Regions from separate parts of the Fulvimarina fulva genome, predicted to be linked through region 1. Evidence: predicted binding sites of a transcription regulator. Region 1 holds the regulator's gene; the other holds the start of a gene.
What was found. Region 1 encodes LexA, which represses DNA repair genes until DNA is damaged. Its sites were predicted from a motif close to TGTTCNNNNTGTGTTCNG; they were not measured.
Positions count from the first base shown of each region.

Region 1 (7,759 bases):
TTGTTGTTGAATCGCACGCGTCCCTGCACCTGATCGTCGACGATCGTCTCGCCGTCGAGCGGTGCTTTCAGCCGGATCACCGGATCGACGCCGGCCGGGGCCTCTGAAGGATCGCGATCGCGCCAGCGCCCGTCATAGCGCGGTGCGCGCTTCTCGGCTTTCGCCTTCTCGCGCATCTCGGCGAGCTCTTCCTGGCTGGCATAGCACTTGTAGGCCTGCCCCTTGGCGAGCAGCTCCTCGGCGACCTGGCGATGGCGGTCGCCATTGGCAAACTGAGACACCGGCTCTTCGTCGGCCTCGAGGCCCATCCATTTCAGGCCCTCGATGATCGCGTCGACAGCCTCCGGCGTCGAGCGTTCGCGATCGGTGTCCTCGATCCGCAACAACATCTTGCCGCCCTTGGCGCGGGCGTAGAGCCAGTTGAACAGCGCTGTCCGGGCACCACCGATGTGAAGAAATCCGGTGGGCGAGGGCGCGAAACGAGTGACGACGCCGTCCGTCATGTTGTCTCCATTCATGTCAGATAACAAAACGCCCGATATTGCGGTCGCGTCTTTTCGGCGGGTGTGTACCATAGCCGGCCTGTGAAACAAGGAACGGACCGCCAGGAGTTGAGCGAACCGGCAGACGAGGACGTCACAAGAGGCTGGCTTGCTGGTCCCGAGACCCGTTCGTCCGGTGTCGGGAAGCGTCTCAAATGGCTTGCGATCATCAGGAACTTTAAAGCCGTTTCGGCGATCGGATCATGGATCGCCTCGCAATGGGAGCGCGAAAAGGCGTACCGGACGACGTTCCACCTGATCCCCGTCGCCATGGCAGCGGGTGCCGTTGCCGTGTTCGGCTTTCAGGCGGGCATCGCCCTGACCCTCCTTACGTCAGGTCTTCTGGCGCTCGCGATGGCCGCCAGACGCATCGGGGGCGCGACGAGCGGATCGACGCCGATCCTCCTCCTGTCGAGCTTCCTTGCCGGCCTTCTTCTGTCCCAGTTCGAACTCTGGCGTACCGATACGACTATCTTTTCCGGCGAAGCGACCGTCTTCGTGACCGGACGGGTCGTCAGCCATGAAATGGACGACCGGAACCGCTCCCGCTACCTCGTCGAGATCCAGTCGACGACACGGCCCGTCCTGTCCCGGCCGCCCGAACGCGCGCGGATCGTCGTCTCTGGCGATCACGACATCATGCGGCCGGGAACCCGTTACGAAGGGCTCGTGCGCCTTCGTCCACCCTCCGGGCCGGCGTTTCCGGGAAGCTACGACTTTGCCTTCGCGCCCTATTTCGAGGGTCTCGGCGCCTACGGCTTTTCCCTCGGCAGCCCGAAGCGGCAATCGGATCTGGGCACGGACGGGGCCGGACCTACACTCGCAGAGCGCCTTCAGACCGCCATCTCCGGCCTGCGCGGGCGGGTGACCGACCGCATCCGCTCTGTCATTCCCGGCCAGCCAGGCGCTGTCGCAGCGGCCCTGGTGACCGGTCAGCGGGGCGGCATCGACGAGGCGACCACCGAGGCCCTGCGCGCGACGGGGCTTGCGCACATTCTCGCCATCTCGGGTCTCCATGTCGCCCTTGTCGCCGGTTTCGCCATGGTGTCCATTCGCCGGTCCCTCGTCTTCGCAGGCGCGCTCGCCCTCGTCTGGCCGGTCAAGAAGATAGCCGCCATCGGCGCGATCTGCGTCTCGAGCTTCTATCTCGTCCTCTCGGGCTCCAGCGTCGCCACCGAGCGCGCCTATCTCATGCTTCTCGTCATGCTGATCGCGGTCCTCTTCGACCGACCGGCGATCACCATGCGCAATGTCTCGATCGCGGCGATCCTCATTTTGGGGTTCACGCCCCATGCCGTGATGACTGCGAGCTTCCAGATGAGCTTTGCCGCGACGATCGGTCTTGTCGGTGTCTATGGTGCCTACAGCCGATACCGGGGCCGGCGATCGGACAGGTTCGCGGACGGGCCCGCGCGCGCCCTCGTCGTCTTCTTCACCGGCACGGCGGCAACCGCGCTGATCGCCGGTCTTGCGACCGCGCCTTACGCAATCTTCCATTTCCAGCGCTTCGCACCCTTCGGGCTTGTCGCAAATCTTCTCGTGATGCCGCTCTTCGCCCTGTTGATCATGCCGATGGCGCTTCTCGGCGTCATCCTCATGCCCTTCGGCCTCGACCATCTTCCATTCGCGATCGTCGGCGCCGGGCTCGATCTCCTGATCGCGGTCGCCTCAGAGCTCAGTGCGCGCCTGCCGGACCAGAGCACCGGGCTTGTCCAGCCCGCCGCATTGATCGCGCTGACCCTCGCGCTACTTGCCTTCTGCCTTCCCGTGGGACGGCTCAGATGGCTCGCCGTACCGGTTCTCGCGATCGGTCTGGTGCTCGCGGCAGCGCGTGCCACCCCGCCCGAACTGTTGATCTTCGAGGATGGCAAGACCTTTGCCCTTCTGGAGGGCGGCTCGATCGCCTATTCGAAAGCACGACCCAACGGCTTCGTCTCCGAGCAATGGGACCGGGCCTACCTGACCGAGGGAACCCAGCGCGGCCTCATTCCCGGCCTCGAAGACTGCGAAACGAAGCTCTGCCAGTTCACGACACGCAGCGGGATCACCATTGCCTACACCACCGACTATCGGCTTCTAGGCGCAGCCTGCGACAATGCCGATATCGCTTTCGTCGCGCGGGCAGCCCGCATCCGAACGTGCCGGTCGGGTGCCCGCCTCGTGACCCTCAGGACACTGCGCCGAAGCGGCTCGCTCGCCATCAGCCGCGATCCGGCGACCGGCGCGATCGAAGTCCAACGTGCCATCTCCGAGTTCCCTGCCGACTGGAATCGCCACCGCCTTGCGCCCTGGCCGGAATACTGGCGCAAACCGGACGTGGCTGAATGACCTGTGCGGCCCGGGACGTGGGCCGGAGCCCGGATTGTGATCAGTAGCGCCGGATGAGCCCGACGAGCTTGCCCTGAACGCGCACCCGGTCGGCGCCGAAGATCCGCGTCTCGTAGGCCGGGTTCGCCGCTTCCAACGCGATCGTGTCGCCCTTCTTGCGAAAACGCTTCAGCGTCGCCTCTTCATCATCGACGAGCGCCACGACGATCTCGCCGGGCGTTGCCGTATCGCCCCGGCGGATCACCACCGTATCGCCATCAAGAATGCCCGCCTCGATCATCGAATCACCCTTCACTTCGAGGGCGTAGTGCTCGCCGCCCATGATCATGTCGGGTGGGATCGAGATGGAATGGGTGTTGTGCTGAATCGCCGAGATCGGAACACCGGCCGCGATCCGCCCCATGACCGGGATCGAGACGTTCTCGTTTGCCCCGCCGTCTCGCACCGTCTCGCGCGCTTTCGCCGGCTGGCCCTTGGAGCCTTCAATAACGCTCGGCGTGAAGCCGCGCTGGGCGGGCTGAGGCGGTCGAGCCACTTCCCCCCGGCGCATGGCATCCGGCAGCTTGAGAACTTCGAGCGCTCGCGCCCGATTTGGCAGGCGGCGAATGAAGCCGCGCTCTTCCAGCGCGGTAATCAGACGATGAATGCCCGATTTCGACTTCAGCTCCAGCGCATCCTTCATCTCGTCGAAGGATGGTGGCACACCGGTCTCGTTCAGCCGGGCGTCGATGAATGTGAGAAGTTCGTGCTGCTTGCGCGTCAGCATGCGTCTCGGGGCCTCCAAAACAAATCCTGAACAAGCCTATATGTTCTTATTGTGTTCCGCAAGTGGCGAATCGGAACGAATCGGGAATTGTGGGCGCAAACGCTATTCGGGATTGACGAGGTAAAATCGGAACGCGCTATCCGGGATTGGTGATGTTACACCAAGCCATAATTTCCGGTCGTTTAGAGGACTTTTTGGCCTTCAAATTGGGTCCTCAATCCCTGTCCGCGCACGTCACCAAAAGGCCCAATACCGATTAAATTGAACTTGCCATTCTTTTCAGTCGCTTAGTCGTCCTTCTTTGGTGACCTAGAACGTAGGTGTTCGAGTTTTGGTGACGCTGATTGGTGACCCTCATCGGAACTGGTCCGCTCCCAAACACCATCGTTCAGTTGATGGAGTCCAACTGTCGTTAGGCGGCTAAGGCCGCGATAATACTCACACTGTTCGTCGATCGCTTCTGCGAGAGCCCTTGCTGCTTCCTGCTTCCTATTGTGAAGCTTCCAAGCCTCTTCACTATCTTCGGTGAAGGGGTTCGTGTTCGTAACGTTGACTGGAAGATTGGGGAGCTGATCGCCGAAGATCGTCCATAGGGCGTCGTACAAATGCCATTTGTGCATTCGGCGCTTCTGATCGTCGAAGTCGCGTATCTCCAGATCGATCAAGCGAGAGATCGCTACCAGCGTACTCGCGGGCATTCTCGTGCGACCCATCATGTAATTTTGCAGGGATCGATAAGGAATTCCGGTGGCTTCGCCGAGGTCTTTGACCGACCAGCCCATCTTCGCCAAGCCGGCGCGAACTGCTTGGATGATATTTTTATCGAGATCAGGCATTGTGCTTTACGCTAAACTGCGTAATTAAAAAAATCATGATGCACCAAAACAGCGTAAAATCACGGCCCATAAAGCTCTCACTGACGACACAGGTGGCGGGTTCGCCCTCGCTCTATGTCGCCGTTAGAGCCGGCTTCGTCAATCAGGGCTCTTCGCTCAATAGGTGGTGCCGGGACAATGCTGTGAACCGCCAGACGGCAGAGAAGGCGCTGAAAGGCGAACGGCACTCGCGGCGAGCGCAGCAACTCATTGAAACGCTGATCTCTGCCTCGCTTGGGTTTCAGGCAGTCAAATGAAGCTCAATTGGCTGCCTTCGCCTTCTCTCGCTTGCCTTGCCGAAATGCGACGTGAAACTGCTGCTCGGCTCCTACAGAGAGCAGCGACGCAGCCCTCATCCATATGGCGTGGCGCGTCCTTGGAAGTCCGTATCGTCAAAGGGCGCGGTGGGCGTTCCGGCCTTCAATACGAAGTCCGTCTCGACAGCCTTCCGGTCGAACTTCAAGACGCTTGGAAGGCCTCTCAAATGGCGCTCGAACCCGCTTCGAAGCCTCTTTCAACGTCAGGCCTCGCCCTGAAATGGCAGTGGTTTCGCAAGAACTTCGGCGCTGTTCTGGCAACCGAACCCCATAGCGCGGCCAGAGCCCAGGCTATCGACGAGCTGATCGGCGTCGAAACGACGGACTGGCGCGGCCGGTCGATCAAGTTCGCCCGAAACACGATCTACACATGGCTCCGCGAATACGAGGCGAAAGGAGCGGCTGGGCTCGCGCGAGGCCGGCGGACGGATGTCGGCACCACGCGCTATCACGTCTCGAAGCGCTGGGATGAATTCGTGTCCGGCCGGATCGATCGCGAGGCGATGGAGCGGATCGGCGACGGGATCAAGCAGTACCTAGGCGGATGCATCAAGGGCGGAGAGAAGCGCAAAATCGTTCTCTTCCTCGGCCGGGAAAAGCTGAAGGAACTGACGGCGCTGCATGGCGTCCGGCCAGCCGACGAACGACTCTTCAACCGCGTGTGCGAGATCCCGGTTCGGCTCTATCGCGACCTCTACCACCTTCGGCAGGTCTATGAGTTCAAGCGCGACCGGAAGCGGTTCGACGACGCACAGCCCCGCATCAAGCGCACGACGGTCGGGCTCCGGCCTATGCAGTATGTCGTAGCGGACGTTCACCACTGCAACGTGCTTGTCCAGCGCGACGACGGCACGACCACGACGCCAAAGATCATCGCTTTCATGGACATGGCGACACGGCGCGTCTGGTGTCATTTGATCCAGTTCGACGGGCGCGGTGCGGTTCGCAACATCGATGTCATCACGGCCTTTGTCGAAATGGCTTGCGACCCGCTCTATGGGCTTCCCGAACACCTTCTGATTGACAACGGCAAGGAATACCTCTTTGCCGATTACGTCGCGGACGCACTTGCCCTCAACATTCGCGGGTTCGGCGAGGATGCATCCCACCGGGTCCACCGGGCATTGCCCTACAACGCGGCGGCGAAGCCGATCGAAGCGTGGTTCGGGCACTTCGAACAAACCTACCTTTTCAGCCTTCAGGGCTACATCGGCGACGATCGCATGAAACCGATGCAGGAGAAGCCCGGACGGCTTCCCGCTGCCTTCGGAACGTTCGACCAGTTCGCCGCGCAGTTCCAGGCGCTTCTGACGGCCTATGAGCACGTCCCGCAGCAAGGCGACCTCAAGGGACAATCGCCGCACGAAGCCTTGCGCGGTCATGTCGAAGGCGGATGGGCCGCGACCGTCATGGACGAAACCAGCCTGACGAGCGTCTTCACGACACCCGAAACCCGCATCGTCGATCGCGGCATGTTCCGATGCGCCGGCCGCGTCTGGTACGCGCCGGATGTCGGCTCGGAAACCAAGATCGTCGTTCGCATCCCGGCATGGCACGGCTTCAACGCGCTTCGCGTCGAGACCATGAAGGGCAAGCCGCTCGGCATCGCAAGGCCGCAAGAGGAAGTCGCGTTCACCGATCTTCGCGGTGCGAAGGAAGCCGGCATGCGCAAGACGAAGCGGCGCAAGGCGGTTCGTGATCTCGACACCGCCTATCCCTCGATCGACAGCAAGTCCGATCTCGCTGCCTTCGCGAGCCGGCAGTTGCCGATCGCCGCGAACGATCCGAACGGCATCGTTCAATATCGAGGCCGGGACGCCGACGAAAACCTTCTCGCGATCACACCGGACAAGTCCGCAGCAAGCGCTTCCAATGCCCGTCGCCAGTCGATCCGAGAAGAGAACGACGAGATGACGAGCTTGCTTCGTGAGGCTCGTGAACGGAGGGCGCGCAATGCTTCATGATCGCTACCCGCTCCCGCCTATGACGATCCGCAGCTCGGCTATGGATGACATCATCGAGCGCGTCGATCTTGCGAGCGGCATCCGGCCCCCGGCTCCGGTTCATGTGATCGGCCGTGCCGGAACCGGAAAATCGACTGCGCTTCGGATGATCGCGAAGGAACGCGGCTACCACTATACCGAAGCCGAATATGCTTCGAAGAGTGTGGAAGGGCTTTATGCCTCGATCCTTCGGGATTGCACGGAACTCTACGACGTTCCGAAATGGCGCGCGAAGAAGGTCGCGGCAGTGGAACAGATGCTTCACCCCCGACAGACGCTTGCCCAGAATGGCGAATGGGATTGGGTTCCGAGCGTCCTCGTCGTCGATGAAATTCAACAGGTCGAACTGACCTGCCTTCGCCAGCTCCTACAGACGGCCGAACGGGCCGGCGCGCTTCTCATCCTTGCCGGAAACGAGCGCGGCCTTGCGAGCGGGCGCGGCCGGCCGGCCGAAGACCTTGAGCCGATCACAAGCCGGCTCGCCATCCGTATCAAAATCGAAGGTTGCTCAAAGCGCGATTGCGAACTGATCGCTTCGAAGCACGGCGTCGAAGGAATGCCGGCCTTCCGGGCATGTGTCGCCTACGGTGCCGCCCACAATCTTCGCGAACTCGTCTCGCTCCTTGAGATCGCTCGCCAGATGGCGACCGGTCCATCGATCGATGAGAGCGCCGTTCACCATGCCGCCATGGTGAAGCACGGCAAGAAAGAGGCGGTGAAACTTCTGAAAGCACATCACGAGGAGGCATGAGACGGACCATGCGCAACGACTTTGAAACATGGGCAGAACGCACAAGATTGTTCTCGTCTGAGAAGAGTACCGCTCGCGACGACTTCGCCGGCGAATTGGAGTGGCTGGTTCGCCGGATCAAGCTTCTTCACTGGGCTATGGATGTCCTTGCTAATTCGGAGTTCCGGACAGACCAAG
Region 1 covers NZ_JBDJAC010000018.1:1,350-9,108, reverse strand. The annotation lists gene gltX (glutamate--tRNA ligase) at 1-503, opposite strand, end outside; gene ABDX79_RS18045 (ComEC/Rec2 family competence protein) at 612-2,870, shown strand; gene lexA (transcriptional repressor LexA) at 2,911-3,636, opposite strand; gene ABDX79_RS18035 (helix-turn-helix domain-containing protein) at 3,924-4,472, opposite strand; gene ABDX79_RS18030 (hypothetical protein) at 4,508-4,768, shown strand; gene ABDX79_RS18025 (hypothetical protein) at 4,996-6,792, shown strand; gene ABDX79_RS18020 (AAA family ATPase) at 6,782-7,582, shown strand; gene ABDX79_RS18015 (hypothetical protein) at 7,591-7,759, shown strand, end outside.

Region 2 (7,759 bases), on a different contig from region 1:
GCCCTGCGAACCAGTCGCGGATCGGCGTAAAGGCACCGGTATAGGTCGCCGGATTCGAGCGTGGCGTGCGGCCGATGGGCGACTGATCGATGTCGATGACCTTGTCGAGGTGTTCCAGACCCTCGACCCGGTCGTGTTCGGCCGGTACGTCCCGACCGTTTGCGATGCGGCGCGACGCGGCCTTGAACAGCGTCTCGATCAGGAAGGTCGACTTGCCGCCGCCTGAAACGCCGGTGACGCAGGAAAACAGGCCCAGCGGAATCTCGGCGCTGACGTTTTTGAGGTTGTTGCCGCGCGCGCCGACGACCTTGACGGATTTGCCCTTCTTGGCCTTCCGCCTGTTCTGGGGCACGGGTACGCCCATCTCGCCGGACAGATACTGACCCGTGATCGAGTCAGGCGTCTCCATGATGTCTTCGGGCGTGCCCGAAGCGATGATCTCGCCGCCATGAACGCCCGCCGCCGGGCCGATATCGACTACGAAATCGGCCGTGCGGATCGCGTCCTCGTCATGCTCGACCACGATCACCGTGTTGCCAATGTCCCGCAAATGCTTGAGCGTGACAAGCAGGCGCTCGTTGTCGCGCTGGTGGAGGCCGATCGAGGGCTCGTCCAGCACGTAGAGGACGCCCGTGAGACCAGAGCCGATCTGCGAGGCAAGGCGAATGCGCTGGCTTTCGCCGCCGGACAGCGTACCCGACGAGCGCGAGAGCGTCAGATAATCGAGCCCCACATCGTTGAGGAAGCGGAGTCGGTCGCGGATTTCCTTTAGGATGCGAACGGCGATCTCGTTCTGCTTGTCGCTCAGGTGCTGCGGCAGGTCTTCGAACCAGTTGACCGCATGGCGAATGGAGAGATCGGCGACCTCGCCGATGTGCTGGCCGGCAATCTTCACCGCCAGAGCCTCGGGCTTCAGCCGGTTGCCGTTGCAGGCCGGGCAGGGCGTTGCCGACATGAAGCGCTCGATCTCTTCGCGCATGAAGGCCGAATCGGTCTCGCGCCAGCGCCGGGCGAGATTCGTGACGACGCCCTCGAAGGTCTTCGTCGTGGAATAGGCGCGCAGCCCGTCCTTGAACCGAAACTCGATCTTCTCTTTGCCGGTCCCGTTGAGGATGACATCCTTGGCCTCGTCGGAGAGATCGGCCCATTTGTCGGTCTGCTTGAAACCGTAATGCTTGCCGAGGCCGTCGAGGGTCTGCCCGTAATAGGGAGAAGTCGATTTAGCCCAGGGCGCGATCGCGCCGTTCTTCAGCGTCATGTTCTCGTTCGGCACCACGAGCTTGGGATCAACGGCCTGCTGCGAGCCGAGGCCGTCGCATTTCGGACAGGCCCCAAACGGATTGTTGAAGGAAAACAGGCGTGGCTCGATTTCCGGGATGGTGAAACCGGAGACCGGACAGGCGAACTTTTCCGAAAACAGCAGCCGTTCGTGCGTCTCGTTCTTGTTGCGATTCGCCCCGGCATTGGCGAGCCGCTCCTTCGGCAGCGGCTTGTCGGCGAATTCGGCGACAGCCAGGCCGTCCGCCATGCCGAGTGCGGTTTCGATTGAGTCGGCGAGGCGCGACTTCATGTCTTCACGCACCACGATGCGATCGACCACCACGTCGATGTCGTGCTTGTACTTCTTGTCGAGCGCCGGCACATCGGCGACCTCGTAATAATCGCCGTCCACCTTGACGCGCTGAAAGCCTTTTTTCTGCAGCTCCGCCAGTTCCTTGCGATATTCGCCCTTGCGGCCCCGGATGATCGGCGCGAGCAGATAAAGCCGCGTACCCTCTTCGAGCGCGAGCACCCGGTCGACCATCTGGCTTACCGTCTGGCTCTCGATCGGCAGGCCCGTCGCCGGTGAGATCGGCACGCCCACGCGGGCAAACAGCAGGCGCATATAGTCGTAGATTTCGGTGACCGTCGCGACGGTCGAGCGCGGATTTTTCGACGTCGTCTTCTGTTCGATGGAGATCGCCGGCGACAGGCCCTCGATGGAATCGACGTCAGGCTTCTGCATCATCTCAAGAAACTGCCGGGCATAGGCCGACAGGCTTTCGACATAACGCCGCTGACCCTCCGCATAGATCGTATCGAACGCGAGGGAGGACTTTCCGGAGCCGGAGAGGCCCGTCATCACGATCAGCTTGTCGCGCGGAACGTCGAGATCGACATTCTTCAGGTTGTGTTCGCGCGCGCCGCGAATGGAGATCGTCTTGAGATCGGACATGAGGAATACCGGCAATAAGAAGGGGAGCAGGGATGCGGCCTATCTATGGAAGCCCTCACCGAGTTTAAAGCACAGATTGACTCAAGGAAAGGCTTTGTTCTAACTTTGTTCCGTATCGCTGATTGGGAACCGCAAGCCTTTTCTGTGAACGATCGAGGCTCAGCCCTTTCGTGGTCGCAGGCGCGTCGTTAGGTTCGCGCGCAATCGTGTGAAGGAGTTTTTTATGGCGGGCAGCGTCAACAAGGTCATTCTCGTCGGCAATCTCGGGGCCGATCCCGAAATGCGGCGAACGCAGGACGGCAAGCCGATTGCGAACTTTTCGGTCGCGACCTCGGAAAGCTGGCGCGACCGAAATTCCGGCGAGCGGCGTGAAAAGACCGAATGGCACCGGGTCGTGTGCTTCAACGAAGGCTTGAACAAGGTCATCGAGCAGTATGTGAAGAAAGGCTCCAAGGTTTATATCGAGGGCCAGCTACAGACCCGCAAATGGCAGGGGCAGGACGGGCAGGATCGCTATTCGACCGAGGTCGTGCTGCAGGGCTTCAATTGCACGTTGACCATGCTCGACGGGCGCGGTGAAGGCGGCGGTGGAGACTATGGCGGCGGCGGGTCGCGCGGTGGTCCGCCGTCGGGCGGGTCGCGCGGCGGTGGCGACTATGGCGGCTCCGGCGGGGGCGGCGGCTACGGCGGCGGCGGCGGCGGTGGCGGATCACGCGATTTCGACGACGAAATCCCATTCTGATCCAGAGCCCTTGGGGAGGAAAGCGCGATTGCGCCTGGACCGCTGTGTTTCGACGCGTGCTTGGGTAGGCTCGATCCTCCCAATTGTCGGGCGCAGCGGCGGGAAGTGGTGGTGGGTATTTCATTCTGCAGGCCGCCGGGCATCGGGCTTTGTGAGCGTAGTTCAAATGAAATGGCGTTTGTCCGGCCTTTCGCTTGCCAACCCGGCTTTTTTCGCCGACTTTTCGGACACTGACTGATTCCGAATGTCTCGCGCGGTTTGCCGCAGTGCGATAACAGGTCTATCAAGCGCTGGCGTTTTGGTTTGCCTGTGATAGAACGCGGCCAAACCGAATGAATTGAAATGGTTCCAGAGTCGAGGTCCGATGTCCGTTCGACGTCTTGCCGATGACAGCATCCAGCCCGAAGGCTTCGCGTTTTCAGACGAGAACGCCGCTTGGGCCGATGCCACCGTCCGCAAATATCCTGAAGGTCGGCAGCAGTCGGCCGTGATCCCACTCCTGATGCGCGCACAGGATCAGGAAGGCTGGGTCACGAAGGCCGCGATCGAGCACGTCGCCGAGCGCCTCTCCATGCCGCTGATCCGCGTTCTCGAGGTTGCGACCTTCTATACGCAGTTCATGCTTCAGCCGATCGGCACGCGCGCTCATGTCCAGGTTTGCGGCACGACGCCGTGCATGCTTCGCGGAGCCGAGGATCTCAAGGCGGTCTGCAAGAAGAAGATCCATCCGGAACCGTTCCACCGCAATGAGTCCGGAACGCTGTCCTGGGAAGAAGTCGAGTGTCAGGGCGCCTGCGTGAACGCGCCGATGATCATGATCTTCAAGGATGCGTATGAGGACCTGACGCCGGAACGTCTGGAAGAGATCATCGACGAGTTCGACGCCGGAAACGGTGCCAAGGTGACGGCCGGTCCGCAGAACGGGCGGCATCAGTCCGTGCCGATCGGTGGTCTGACGTCTCTGACCGAAGATTATGACGATCTGATCGCCAAGCAGAAGCAGGAAGGCGCGCATGGGCCGGCAAACGGCTCGTCTCCTCAAGGGGAAGGCGCCGGAGAGGCGACCTCGACGCCGCCCTCGGAAGCTGGGCGCCCAGACAGTTACTCCGCCTACACCGATCCATCGATCGATGCCGGCGCCGATGCGCCGCAATCGGCCGAGGACCGGGAGAGCGACGAACTGGTCAGCGAAGCTCATTCTCCCGGTGCAGGCCAGGAAGGCGGCACGGAAAGCGGCGGGACCGATCAGGCGGAACGGGACGCGGCCGAGTCTGGTGCTGTCACGGGCGATGACCAAAGCGCGACGCCCGAGATGTCTGGCGGGACTTTTCTCGACAAGGAAGCCTCGGCCCGCGACGCCGTAATTCAGGATTTCAAGGTCGTCGACGACGCCGTCGGAACCGACATCGAACGGGCACGAGAGGGCGAGTCCGAGCCGGACCGTCTGGCCGCTGAAGGTCGCCCGATCGAAGGTGCGCGTACCGGCACGCAGGACGCAACGGCCGGACCCGTTTTCGACGACACCTTCGATAGCGCCGCTCAAGACAGCTCGGAGCCCGACGATCTCGGGGATCTCGGCGAGGGTGAGAAGCCAGCGGACCTCCTTGATGCGCCTAGGGGAGGCGAGGCTGACGATCTGAAGCAGATCAAGGGCATCGGCCCTGTCATCGAGAGCAAGCTCAACGAGGTTGGCGTCTTCCACTACTGGCAGATCGCGGCATGGCGACGCGAAGAGCTTATCTGGATCGACAACTATCTTAATTTCCGTGGGCGAGCCGTTCGCGATCGCTGGGTCGATCAGGCCAGGGAGCGGGCGGATTATGGTGCCGGCGACGGCAATTCGGAAGCTTAAGAAGGAGCGGATCGCATGCTAGCCGACAAGGACCGCATCTTCACGAATATCTATGGTCTTCGCGACAAGAGCCTCAAGGCGGCGATGAAGCGTGGTCATTTCGATGGCACGAAGGACATCATCGAGAAGGGTCGCGACTGGATCATCAACGAGATGAAGGCTTCGGGCCTTCGTGGCCGTGGTGGCGCAGGCTTTCCGACCGGGCTCAAATGGTCCTTCATGCCGAAGGAGAGCGCCGGTCGGCCGCACTATCTCGTCGTCAATGCCGACGAGTCCGAGCCTGGCACCTGCAAGGACCGGGAGATCATGCGGAACGACCCGTTCACGCTGATCGAGGGATGCGTGATCGCCGGCTTTTCGATGGGCGCTCACACCGCGTATATCTACATTCGCGGCGAGTATATCCGTGAGCGCGAAGCGCTTCAGAGGGCCGTCGACGAATGCTACGAGGCCGGCCTACTCGGCAGGGACAACAAGTGCGGCTGGGACTTCGACGTCGTGGTTCACCATGGTGCCGGTGCTTATATCTGCGGTGAAGAAACGGCGCTGCTCGAAAGCCTCGAGGGCAAGAAGGGCCAGCCTCGGCTGAAGCCGCCATTCCCGGCCAATGTGGGGCTTTACGGTTGCCCCACCACGGTCAACAATGTCGAGTCGATCGCGGTCGCCCCAACGATCCTGCGTCGCGGTGGCGGTTGGTTCGCCGGCATCGGTCGCGAGAACAACACCGGCACAAAGCTTTTCTGCATTTCCGGTCATGTCGAACAGCCCTGCACTGTTGAAGAGGCGATGGGCATCTCGTTCAGAGAGCTTGTCGACAAGCATTGCGGCGGGGTTCGCGGCGGCTGGGACAACCTGCTGGCCGTGATTCCGGGGGGCTCCTCGGTTCCGGTCGTGCCAGCCAAGGATATCATCGACGCGCCCATGGATTTCGACGGGCTGAAGGAGATCAAGACCTCCCTCGGAACCGCGGCGGTTATCGTGATGGACAAGTCGACCGACATCGTGAAGGCGATCGCGCGTATATCCTACTTCTACAAGCACGAGAGCTGCGGCCAATGCACACCTTGCCGCGAAGGCACCGGCTGGATGTGGCGCGTGATGGAGCGGATGGTCGTCGGCAACGCGAAGAAAAGCGAAATCGACATGCTGCTTCAGGTGACGAAGCAGGTGGAAGGCCACACGATTTGTGCCCTCGGCGACGCGGCCGCGTGGCCAATCCAGGGTCTGATGCGCCATTTCCGCCCTGAGATCGAGCGCCGGATCGACGAATTCTCGCGCAATGCCGATCTCGACCGGCCGCATCTCGTGGCGGCAGAGTAGGGCAGGAGAGTGCCCGCGCTTGCGGGGTGCGTTCAAGTTTGCCGGGAGCCGAGAGCGTTGAGAAGCGCTTCGGTCACCTGGGAGAGGAAGTTTGAAAGACGATGACACAGCTCAAAGTCGACGGCCGCGAGGTCGATGTTCCCGATCATTACACCCTACTGCAGGCGTGTGAGGAAGCGGGCGCCGAGATACCCCGCTTCTGCTTCCATGAGCGCCTGTCGATTGCAGGCAATTGCCGTATGTGCCTTGTCGAGGTGAAGGGCGGCCCGCCGAAGCCTGCCGCGTCCTGCGCCATGGGCGTGAAGGATCTGCGCAAGGGGCCGAACGGTGAGCTGCCGGAGGTCTTTACCACCACGCCGATGGTCAAGAAGGCCCGCGAAGGCGTGATGGAGTTCCTGCTGATCAACCATCCGCTCGACTGCCCGATCTGCGATCAGGGCGGCGAATGCGATCTGCAGGATCAGGCGATGGCCTATGGCGTTGATTCTTCGCGTTATGTGGAGAACAAGCGCGCGGTCGAGGACAAATATATCGGCCCGCTCGTCAAGACGATCATGACGCGCTGCATCCACTGCACGCGCTGTGTCCGCTTCACGACGGAAGTTGCCGGCATTTCCGAGCTGGGCCTTGTCGGCCGCGGCGAGGATGCCGAGATCACCACCTATCTCGAACAGGCGATGACCTCCGAGCTTCAGGGCAATGTTATCGACCTGTGTCCCGTTGGTGCGTTGACCTCGCGTCCTTACGCGTTCCAGGCGCGGCCCTGGGAGCTGACGAAGACCGAGACGATCGACGTGATGGATGCGGTCGGCTCTGGCATCCGCGTCGATACGCGCGGCCGGGAAGTGATGCGCATCCTGCCGCGCACGAACGAGGCAATCAACGAGGAATGGATCTCCGACAAGACCCGTTTTGTCTGGGACGGTTTACGCGTTCAGCGGCTGGACAAGCCCTATGTCCGCAAGGACGGACGCCTCCAGCCTGCGAGCTGGCCTGAAGCGTTCGCGGCGGTCAAGACAAGGCTTGGATCGACCGAGGCATCGAAGGTCGGGGCGATCGCCGGTGATCTGTCGGCCGTTGAAGACATGTGGGCGATGAAGCGCCTCATGGGCGAGATCGGTTCTGCGAATATGGATTGCCGTCAGGATGGCTCCGTCAGCCATCCGGCCGATGGCCGTTCATCCTATATCTTCAACACGACGATCGCCGGGATCGAGGATGCCGATGCACTCCTCATCATCGGTGCCAATCCGCGCTTCGAAGCCTCTGTTCTGAATGCGCGCATCCGCAAGCGCTGGCGGATGGAGGGGTTCCCGATCGGCGTCATTGGCGAGAACACCGATCTTCGCTACGACTACACCTACCTCGGCGCTGGCACGGACACACTGTCCGACATCGAAGGTGCGAGCCAGGGCTTCTTCGAGGCGCTGAAGGGCGCTGAGCGTCCCATGATCATCGTGGGGCAGGGCGCCCTGACCGGTGAAAATGGCTCGGCTATCCTTGCCTCCGCGGCAGCTCTTGCACGCGAGATCGGCGCTGTCACGGACACCTGGAACGGTTTCAACGTGATGCAGACTGCTGCGTCGCGTGTTGGCGGTCTGGATATCGGCTTTGTGCCCGGTGATAACGG
Region 2 covers NZ_JBDJAC010000002.1:109,304-117,062, reverse strand. The annotation lists gene uvrA (excinuclease ABC subunit UvrA) at 1-2,215, opposite strand, end outside; gene ABDX79_RS04100 (single-stranded DNA-binding protein) at 2,439-2,957, shown strand; gene nuoE (NADH-quinone oxidoreductase subunit NuoE) at 3,322-4,809, shown strand; gene nuoF (NADH-quinone oxidoreductase subunit NuoF) at 4,825-6,129, shown strand; gene nuoG (NADH-quinone oxidoreductase subunit NuoG) at 6,231-7,759, shown strand, end outside.
Region 2: the regulator LexA is predicted to act here: its motif matches at 2,311-2,328, upstream of uvrA (excinuclease ABC subunit UvrA).